2 linked regions of the Thermosynechococcus vestitus BP-1 genome follow. Each later gene encodes a partner of the first gene's protein in a complex. Links are inferred from orthologs where the notes say so. Each region holds a gene or a part of one and is shown in the gene's direction. Other genes may lie near its edges.

What was found. The genes of interacting proteins can lie anywhere in the genome.
Region 2: the proteins of hisF (region 1) and hisH are in contact, whole or in part, in a crystal structure (PDB 6RU0), measured with the Thermotoga maritima proteins. The link is inferred for Thermosynechococcus vestitus BP-1 from one-to-one orthologs. Residues at the interface, in WP_004080486.1 of Thermotoga maritima: Met1, Leu2, Ala3, Arg5, Ser40, Glu41, Asp45, Glu46, Ala70, Glu71, Ile73, Asp74, Ile75, Pro76, Phe77, Asp98, Lys99, Ser122, Gln123, Glu161, Thr195, Leu196, Asn247, Arg249, Glu251; in WP_004080484.1 of Thermotoga maritima: Asn15, Arg18, Arg22, Arg117, Leu118, Pro119, His120, Met121, Gly122, Trp123, Asn124, Asn134, Gly135, Tyr136, Tyr138, Val140, Tyr158, Glu180, Lys181, Ser182, Ser183, Lys184, Ile185.

Annotation. Positions count from the first base shown.
Region 1 is NC_004113.1:1,221,742-1,226,144, forward strand. Bases 667-3,557 are described here. They hold hisF (imidazole glycerol phosphate synthase subunit HisF), read left to right. Parts: upstream 667-1,636; coding sequence 1,637-2,479; downstream 2,480-3,557. Other genes in these bases: mrdA (penicillin-binding protein 2), read right to left, coding at 667-833; TLL_RS05995 (hypothetical protein), read left to right, coding at 962-1,621; TLL_RS06005 (phosphoketolase family protein), read right to left, coding at 2,454-3,557. Also shown: more of mrdA, read right to left, coding at 1-666; more of TLL_RS06005, read right to left, coding at 3,558-4,403.
Region 2 is NC_004113.1:1,601,258-1,605,520, forward strand. Bases 495-3,245 are described here. They hold hisH (imidazole glycerol phosphate synthase subunit HisH), read left to right. Parts: upstream 495-1,430; coding sequence 1,431-2,060; downstream 2,061-3,245. Other genes in these bases: fumC (class II fumarate hydratase), read right to left, coding at 495-550; TLL_RS07790 (transporter), read left to right, coding at 1,098-1,346; TLL_RS07800 (PrsW family glutamic-type intramembrane protease), read right to left, coding at 2,122-3,245. Also shown: more of fumC, read right to left, coding at 1-494; more of TLL_RS07800, read right to left, coding at 3,246-3,432; TLL_RS07810 (RluA family pseudouridine synthase), read right to left, coding at 3,726-4,263. UniProt on the Escherichia coli protein: IGPS catalyzes the conversion of PRFAR and glutamine to IGP, AICAR and glutamate. The HisH subunit catalyzes the hydrolysis of glutamine to glutamate and ammonia as part of the synthesis of IGP and AICAR.

The DNA of each region.
Region 1 (4,403 bases):
ACGATCGCCCCCGGTCGACTGCCCAGGGCTGCTTCTGCCGCTTTTTGCACGTCTAAATCCACCGAAAGGGTAATGTCATTCCCCGGTCGCGCCACCTTTTGCCCAAGAATGCGAATGACTCTGCCTTGGCCATCCACCTCCACCTGCTGACCGCCCCAAGTTCCCCGCAGTACTTTTTCATAGGTGGCTTCCACGCCCATTTTGCCTATCACATCCCCAAGGCGATAGCCCTGATCTCGCCGCGCTGCCAGTTCCTCTTCATTCAGTTCGCCAATGTAGCCAATGATGTGGGCGGCAGTTTCGCCGTGGGGATAAAAGCGCAGGGCTTCACGGTCAATTTCAACCCCCGTCAGGAAATTGCGGTGTTCTTCGAGGGCAACAATTTGCCCTTGGTTAATCCCTTGGGCAATGCGAATCAACGAAGGGGAATTCACCCCCGCTTGTTTGACCCGCGCTTCGATCTCACTGGCGGGGATATTGAGCACCCGCGAGAGAATTCTCACCGTCTGGGGCCATTCAGGCTTTTTAGCAGCCAGGGGCCAGAGAAAGACGGAGTAGGAGAACTGATTTCCCGCCAAGATCCGCCCTTTGCGATCCAGAATCTTCCCCCGCTCTGGCGGTTTGGGAATCAAGCGAATGCGGTTTTCATCGGCCATCTGGCGGTTGCGATCGCCCTCAACAATTTGTAGGTAAGCCAGGCGAGTGCCAATGCCCCCCAGCAAAAATACCGTCATAATTGAGAGCAACACCAAGGCCCGACCCTGTTTGCCAACCCTGCGATCGTAGGCTGGGTAGGTGAGGGAGCGAGGGGGGGGCGTTTTTAGCATTGCCATAGGCAGGAGAAGTTGATCTCTGGGTCTATTCAATTGCCACTCTATCAGATGGGCGAAGACCAGCGATGGAGAATTCCGATAACCTATAACCTAGAAGAAGCCTCTGTGTTGCAGGATATTGCGGCTCCATGAAGCGATCGCGCCCCCGCCCCCAGGTCCAAGCCCCCAGTCAAAATCTGGACTCGTTCCTCGATGTCCTCACCAATACTGTAGGGGTAATGATCTTTGTTTGCCTCTTTGCGAGCTTGACGGCGGCAGTGTCTCCCGCCCTTGTGCGCACCCCCATTGCCCGCGAAACCCGCAAACAGGTGTATTTCTTTGAGTGCCGCGAAAATCGTGCCCTGCCCCTTGAGGTGGATCAAGCCAGTGAGGCCATCGACCGCCATCTGCGACGGGTGACAGACAATCCCTTTGCGCATCCTCGCCAAATTCAAGAACAACTAGAGTCCTTTCGCTACCGTACCCGCCACTACGATGTACGCTTGAGTCTGGTTCCCCAAGGAGAGAAACCCATTTTGCAAACCCACTTTGAACTCCGCGATCGCCTTGGTGGCGAGTTCTTTAATACCCTAGAAAAACCCACCTCCCAGTTTCGCCGCACCCTTGATCACCTGTCGCCAGCACAGCATTCCTTGGTCTTTTTTGTGCGTCCCGATAGCTTTGATTGTTTTCGAGCCGCCCGTGCCATTGCTTGGCGCAGTGGTTTTGATGTGGGTTGGGAACCGATGGGGGAGGGGCGTCCGATTGTCTTTGTCAGTGGCGGTGGTCGTCGGGTCACTGTGCAGTAGCCACAAGGAGGGATGATGCTTGCAAAACGAATTTTGCCCTGTCTGGATGTGAAGGCGGGTCGAGTTGTGAAGGGGGTGAACTTTGTCAACCTACGGGATGCCGGAGATCCCGTAGAGCTGGCTCAGGCCTACAATGCAGCGGGTGCCGATGAGCTTGTATTTTTGGATATTACGGCCACCCATGAAGAGCGCAACATCCTCATTGATGTGGTCTATCGCACCGCGGATCAGGTGTTTATTCCCCTCACGGTGGGGGGTGGCATTCAGTCCCTGACGATGATCAAGGATCTATTGCGGGCCGGGGCAGATAAAGTCAGCCTGAATTCGGCAGCCGTGCGGCAACCCGATCTCGTCAATCAGGCCAGCGATCGCTTTGGTGCCCAATGTATTGTTGTTGCCATTGATGCTCGACGCGAACCCGATTGTGCTCCTGACCAACCCCGTTGGCAAGTCTATGTGCGCGGCGGCCGGGAAGCCACCGGTCTCGATGCCGTGGCCTGGGCAGTGGAAATGGCTAAACGGGGTGCGGGCGAACTGCTGGTGACCAGTATGGATGCCGATGGAACCCAGGCAGGCTACGACCTTGAATTGACGCGGGCGATCGCCGAGCGAGTGGAGATTCCTGTGATTGCCTCTGGGGGAGCAGGCACCTGTGAGCATATTCGCGCTGCCCTTGTGGAAGGGAAAGCAGAGGCGGCACTTTTAGCCTCGCTGCTGCACTACGGCCAACTGACGATCGCCCAGATCAAGGGCTATCTACATCAGCACCAAGTGCCCGTGCGCCAAGCAGAACCCCTCCCTCAACCCGCCAGGGAGGGGCTAGGGGATTCAGCTAGAAGGGCCATGTCCAGTGGCTAAACTCCGGCTTGTCTACACCGTACTCGTAGGCATAGTTGCGGGCTGCAATTTGCATGTTGCGGAATTTTTCCTTGGCATGGGCACCCGCCACCTGAAGTTCAGGGAGGCGATCGATGGCATCAATGGCCAGACTAAAGCGATCAATCTCATTATTGATGGCCAATTCTAAGGGGGTGTTGATGTTGCCCTTTTCCTTGTAGCCCCGCACGTGCAAATTACGGTGATTGTGGCGGCGGTAGGCAAGGCGGTGAATTAACCACGGGTAGCCATGGAAGTTAAAGATAATCGGGCGATCGAGGGTAAATAGGCTATCAAAGTCGCGATCGCTGAGGCCATGGGGGTGTTCGGTTTCCGGTTGCAGCTTAAAGAGATCCACCACGTTAATGTAGCGAATCTTGAGCTCTGGAAATTCCTGCCGCAGGAGGGCGATCGCCGCCAACGCCTCTTGGGTGGGAATATCCCCAGCACTGGCCATGACCAGATCCGGTTCGTAGCCTTGATCATTGCTGGCCCAATCCCAAATACCTACGCCCTTTGTGCAGTGGATAATGGCCTGATCCATCGTCAGGTACTGTAAGTGCAACTGCTTATCAGAAACAATCACATTCACATAATTTTTGCTCCGCAGGCAGTGATCCGCCACCGACAGCAGCGAATTCACATCGGGAGGTAGATAAATGCGCGTCACCTTGGCACTCTTGTTGCAGACAATATCCAGAAATCCGGGATCCTGGTGAGTGAAGCCATTGTGATCCTGCCGCCACACCGTTGAGGTAATCAGCAGGTTCAAAGAGGAAACATCTGCCCGCCACGACAGTTCATTGCAAATGCTCAACCACTTGGCATGCTGGTTGAACATCGAATCAATCACATGGACAAACGCCTCATAGGTGGAGAAAAAGCCATGGCGACCTGTGAGCAGATAGCCCTCCAGCATCCCCTCCAGCGTGTGCTCGCTGAGCATTTCAATGACGCGCCCCTCCGGGGACAGCTCACCGCCATCGGCATCCTCATCAAAGGACTCGGCAATCCAAAACTTCTTGCTGGCCTCATAAACCGCATTGAGCTTGTTTGAGGTGGTTTCATCGGGACCAAAGATGCGAAAATTCCTGGGGTTGTTGCGCATGACATCCCGCAGAAAGACCCCCAAGGGACGGGTATTTTCCACCTCGATTTGTCCCGGTTTGTCAAATGTAATGCCGTACTCCCGGAAATTCGGCATTTTCAAATCTTTGCGCAGTAGGCCGCCATTGGCGTGGGGATTCATGCCCATGCGGTAGTTGCCTGTGGGTGCTAGGGCCTTGAGGTCAGGGCGGAAGGTGCCATTGTGATCAAAGAGCTCCTCAGGCCGGTAGCTGCGCAGCCAATTTTCCAGCAGCTGGAGATTTTCGGGGTTGGTGTGAACATCCGCCAAGGGAACTTGGTGTGCTCGCCAGGAGCCTTCCACTTTGTGGCCATTCACTTCCGCTGGGCCCGTCCAGCCTTTGGGGGTACGCAGCACAATCATCGGCCAACGGGGTAAGGTGGTGAGGCCCTCTTCACGGGCTGTCCGCTGAATTTCTTTGATTCTGGTGACACAGTAGTCCAAGGTTGCCGCCATTGCTTGGTGCATGGAGGGGCGATCGGACCCTTCCACAAAGCAGGGGTCATAGCCCAACCCTCGGAAGTAGTTCTCCAAATCCTGATGGGGAATGCGAGCCAGAATTGTCGGGTTGTTAATCTTGTAGCCGTTCAAGTTGAGAATCGGCAAGACTGCCCCATCCCGCGCTGGGTTCAAGAACTTGTTGATGTGCCACGAGGTAGCCAGAGGTGCTGTTTCTGCTTCGCCATCGCCGACAACCGCTGCCACAATCAAATCCGGGTTATCGAAGGCGGCGCCACAGGCATGGGAGAGGACATAGCCCAGTTCTCCCCCTTCGTGAAT
Region 2 (4,263 bases), 380 kb from region 1 along the record:
TGATAATCTCTGCAAAGGCAGCCGCTTTTTCCTGCAAGACCGTCAAGAGATGGCGTAGCGTTGGCAGCAGGCGCTCCTGTAGGGCAAGGACTGTGGCAACATGCATGGCCGTGGGAAAGGTGTCATTGGAGGACTGGCTACAATTCACATGATCGTTGGGATGGATGGGGCTTTTGCTCCCCTTAACGCCTCCCGCCAGCTCAATGGCACGGTTAGCAATGACCTCATTGACATTCATATTCGTTTGGGTGCCGCTACCCGTCTGCCAGATGGCGAGGGGAAACTGATCATCCCACTGTCCGGCAATAACTTCATCGGCGGCTTGAATGATCCATTTGGCTTTCTCAGGGTCTAAAACTCCTAAATCACGGTTGGCGATCGCCGCCGCCTTTTTGAGCCGTGCCATGGCATGGATCACCGCTAGGGGCATTCGCTGACTGCCAATGGCAAAGTGCTTGAGGGAACGCGCCGTCTGAGCACCCCAATAGCAGTCCGCAGGCACCTCAACGGCACCGAGGGAATCGTATTCTAGGCGAGTGTCAGTTGTCATGCAGAACTATTCAACCAATCGTTAATAGAAAATTAACCCAACTAACTGCCAATTACTTCCTTAAGGGACGGCATCGCTGACACCATGACGCTTAAGACTGGCCATTAATACACGATTAATACGGACAATATTAATACAGAATTAATACAGACAATGTGGCATCCTTCTTTAAAGGCTCTAAATCGCTGGGCAATCCTTGCCCCCTATCAGCTGGCACAGGCGGTTGATACTGTGCGAAGCTAAGTAGGGGGTCAACCCGTTTGCAGTCCTCAACCCCATCCTCAGGCGTCCGAAGGGGAATGGTTGTCATCGGCAGACGCCTGCTTAGCCACTTTTGAGCACTTCAGGGTTCATAGTACAGCCCTTTTCCCCGGGACGAAACAGGCTCAAAATTCTAAGAATCACTAGAGGGCAGATTGATTTACATCCCCTTTGTATTCCATAGTTTTAGACCAGGGCTGTCTTCCCACTCCTTGGCTGTTGCTCTGGCAACCGAGATGAGCCGAATCATATCCTAAAAGGATTTTGAGAAAGTCAATATCAGACTGTGGAGGTAGGGCGCGGGCGACCGATGGTGGCGATCGCTCCCCTGGAACTGCTGACCAATAGCTACGGCCTTTATGGGATTGCTAAACATCGGCAAGGAGAGGTTCCCATGGGTGCCCGTCGGATTTTTAGCCAAAATGACGCGGTTACCAATGTCAGTGGCACGATCGCCGGCGGGCGGGTTGTCCCCTTCCAGTCCCCCTATTTTGATTGGATGGTGGGGGTTGGCATTGCTGGCTTTGTCCTTTAGGAAGGTGCCATTGTGGGGGTGCAAGGGAAGCGGTGGTGAACCCCCCTGTAGAATTAGGTAGGGTTACTTTTGGGGAAATCGCCTGTGAGCGCACCAGCGATCGCCATCATTGACTATGATATGGGAAATCTGCACTCCGTCAGCAAAGCCCTTGAGGTCGTCGGCGCGAGGCCCCTCATTAGCGATCGCCCCGCGGAGATTTTCGCAGCGGATGCCGTGGTACTTCCCGGCGTTGGGGCCTTTGATCCCGCCATGGCTCGGCTTCAAGAGCGAGAATTGGTACCCGTCATTGAGCAGATCATTGAGCAGGGGATGCCCTTTTTGGGGATTTGCCTTGGTCTCCAAGTGCTCTTTGAATGTAGTGAAGAAGGAACAGAACCTGGTCTTGGCATTTTTGCAGGTAAAGTCAAACGCTTTCAGTCTGAACCTGGCCTTACAATTCCCCACATGGGCTGGAACCAACTGACCTTGAGGCCATCTGCCTCTCCCCTTTGGCAACATCTACCCCCGAGCCCTTGGGTTTATTTTGTCCACTCCTACTTTGTTGCCCCTGAGGATCCGTCATTAGTGGCCGCAACGGTGTGCCATGGTCAGCAAACGGTCACGGCAGCGATCGCCCGCAACAACCTATTTGCTTGTCAATTTCACCCCGAAAAGTCCGGCGCTGTGGGTCTGCAATTGCTGCGCAACTTTGTTGCCTTGGTTAAAGATTGATACCGAATGCTCTTGAGTCTTAAATCTATTGACTCTATTGAAGAAGCGGCAGGCCGTTGGCCTAACGGTACCCATAAAAGCGAGTGGCAAAGTTCTGCGATCGCGTGGGAGACAGTTGACGTGCTTTCAAAATAGCAGCAGTGAGAAAGACATAGGCGACACTCCCCACCACTGCCAAACCCATCGGGCCAAAACGGGCAGCAGCCGTGTTCCAAAGGGCGTGGAGGCCGGCGGCAAGACCAAGGCCAACGGTTAAAATCAAGGCAGCGCGACGGGGTCGCAAGACACTCAGCCCCACACAATAGCCTAAATAGCCCGTGTAGGCCATATGCCCCGTCAATGACCCCAACACCCGCGGAATGAGCACTTGCAAACCGGCTAAATCACCAAATTGACCCGCAATACTGGGGACGTACTGCCCAAGGGTTTCTGTCCAGGTAAAACCGAGGCCGGCAGCCGCTCCCAAAAGAATGCCATCTAGGGGTTCCCATACCCCCACCTTTTGTTTCCAGGGGCGAGGGAGCCATCGCCCCAAGCCGTAGGCCACAACAATGGGTAAGGCCTTGAGTAGCTCTTCCATTAACCCGGCACCAATAAAGTTACGGCTGAATAACACCCAAAATGAAGGATGGGGGGGAAGCCGTTGAGCGGATAAGACTGTGCGGAAGAGATAGATCATCGCTGGCAAAATTGGGCTTTGGAGAATTAAAATTTCCAGCGTCAACGTGCCAAGTAAAACCCATATCGGTTTGGGTTTGCCACAGAGTTGATAGATGAAGTAATAGGCAGCACTCCCTAAGTAGAGCGCCAAGATGACTTTGAAGGCATCGGGGGAGCCAGCGGTGGCAAAGAGGAGGATGACCGCAACAACAGTAACCATCCCCGGAGCTAGATAGGCTTTGCGTACCCAGTCGGGATGAACCGCAAAAACGGGCAGAAGTTGGGTGAGGGTGAGGGGTGGATCCGGCTGGGTGCTCACGACTTCGGTGAGGGGGAGGTATTCGAGGACAAATTCGGGTCCTTGGCGCCCTAATTGAATGCGATCGCCCGCATTCAGCACCGTTAAGGTCTCCACCCGCTGTTGATTGACATAGGTACCATTGACACTCCCCAGGTCAGCGATCGCCCACACGGGAATCGCGCCCCGCTTTTGACAGGTGAGTTGGGCATGGTGGCGAGAAACAGAGGTATAGATGTGAGCGTCAAGGACAATATGACAGGTATTGGGATCACGGCCAATAATCGTCACATCCTCTTGGGAGAGCCAAAACTGCCCCATTTCTGGGGAGACTTGTCGCAGCACACCCGCATAGGTCAGCCTTGGATTGAGGGGAGAGCGATCGCGATTCATCAGTACCCGTGTCAACTGCAAGGGGACAATGCGAATCCCAAAGTCCTACCTGCTCAGCACTCACACTCACTATACACTGGCTGCTTCATGCTTCCTTTGATCGGCAGGGCGATCGCGCCAGCACAGGGAAGGGGAAAACTTGGCTAGTGCTTCCGAGGAGGGGTTTGCTTTGTACTAGCAGTTGACAAAGGTCAGTCCTTTGGGTGATGATAGAAGTCTGCTGATTCGGGGCTATAGCTCAGTTGGTAGAGCACTTCAATGGCATTGAAGGGGTCAGCGGTTCGAATCCGCTTAGCTCCATCCAACTTAAAAACTTAAACAGTCTGCTGGCGCAATCGCTGTAGTAACCTTTCTAAGTGATCTGGTAAAGGAGCGATCGCCACAATCTCTTGGCCACTACGGGGATGCTGCAATTGTAAGCGATAGGCATGGAGAGCTTGGCCAGGAAGCTTTACTTTTAGGGGGCTGCCGCGGCCATAGAGGGGATCCCCCAACAGCGGCCAACCTAAATGGGCGGCATGGACGCGGATTTGATGGGTGCGCCCCGTTTCTAGGCGAAACTCCACAAGCGCACAGTGGCGAAAGCGCTCCTTTACGTACCAATGGGTAATGGCAGTGCGGCCTTTTTCAGGGGGCACCACCGCCATCTTTTTGCGATCCACTGGGTGACGACCCAGGGGGGTGATGACGGTTCCACGGTCCTCACGGGGCTGGCCATAGACAACACCAAGGTAGTGGCGCTGCATTTGCCGTGTTTTCAATTGTTGTTGCAGATGGTGTAGGGCAAACTCGGTTTTAGCAACAACCATCACCCCAGAGGTGTCTTTGTCGAGGCGATGCACAATCCCTGGC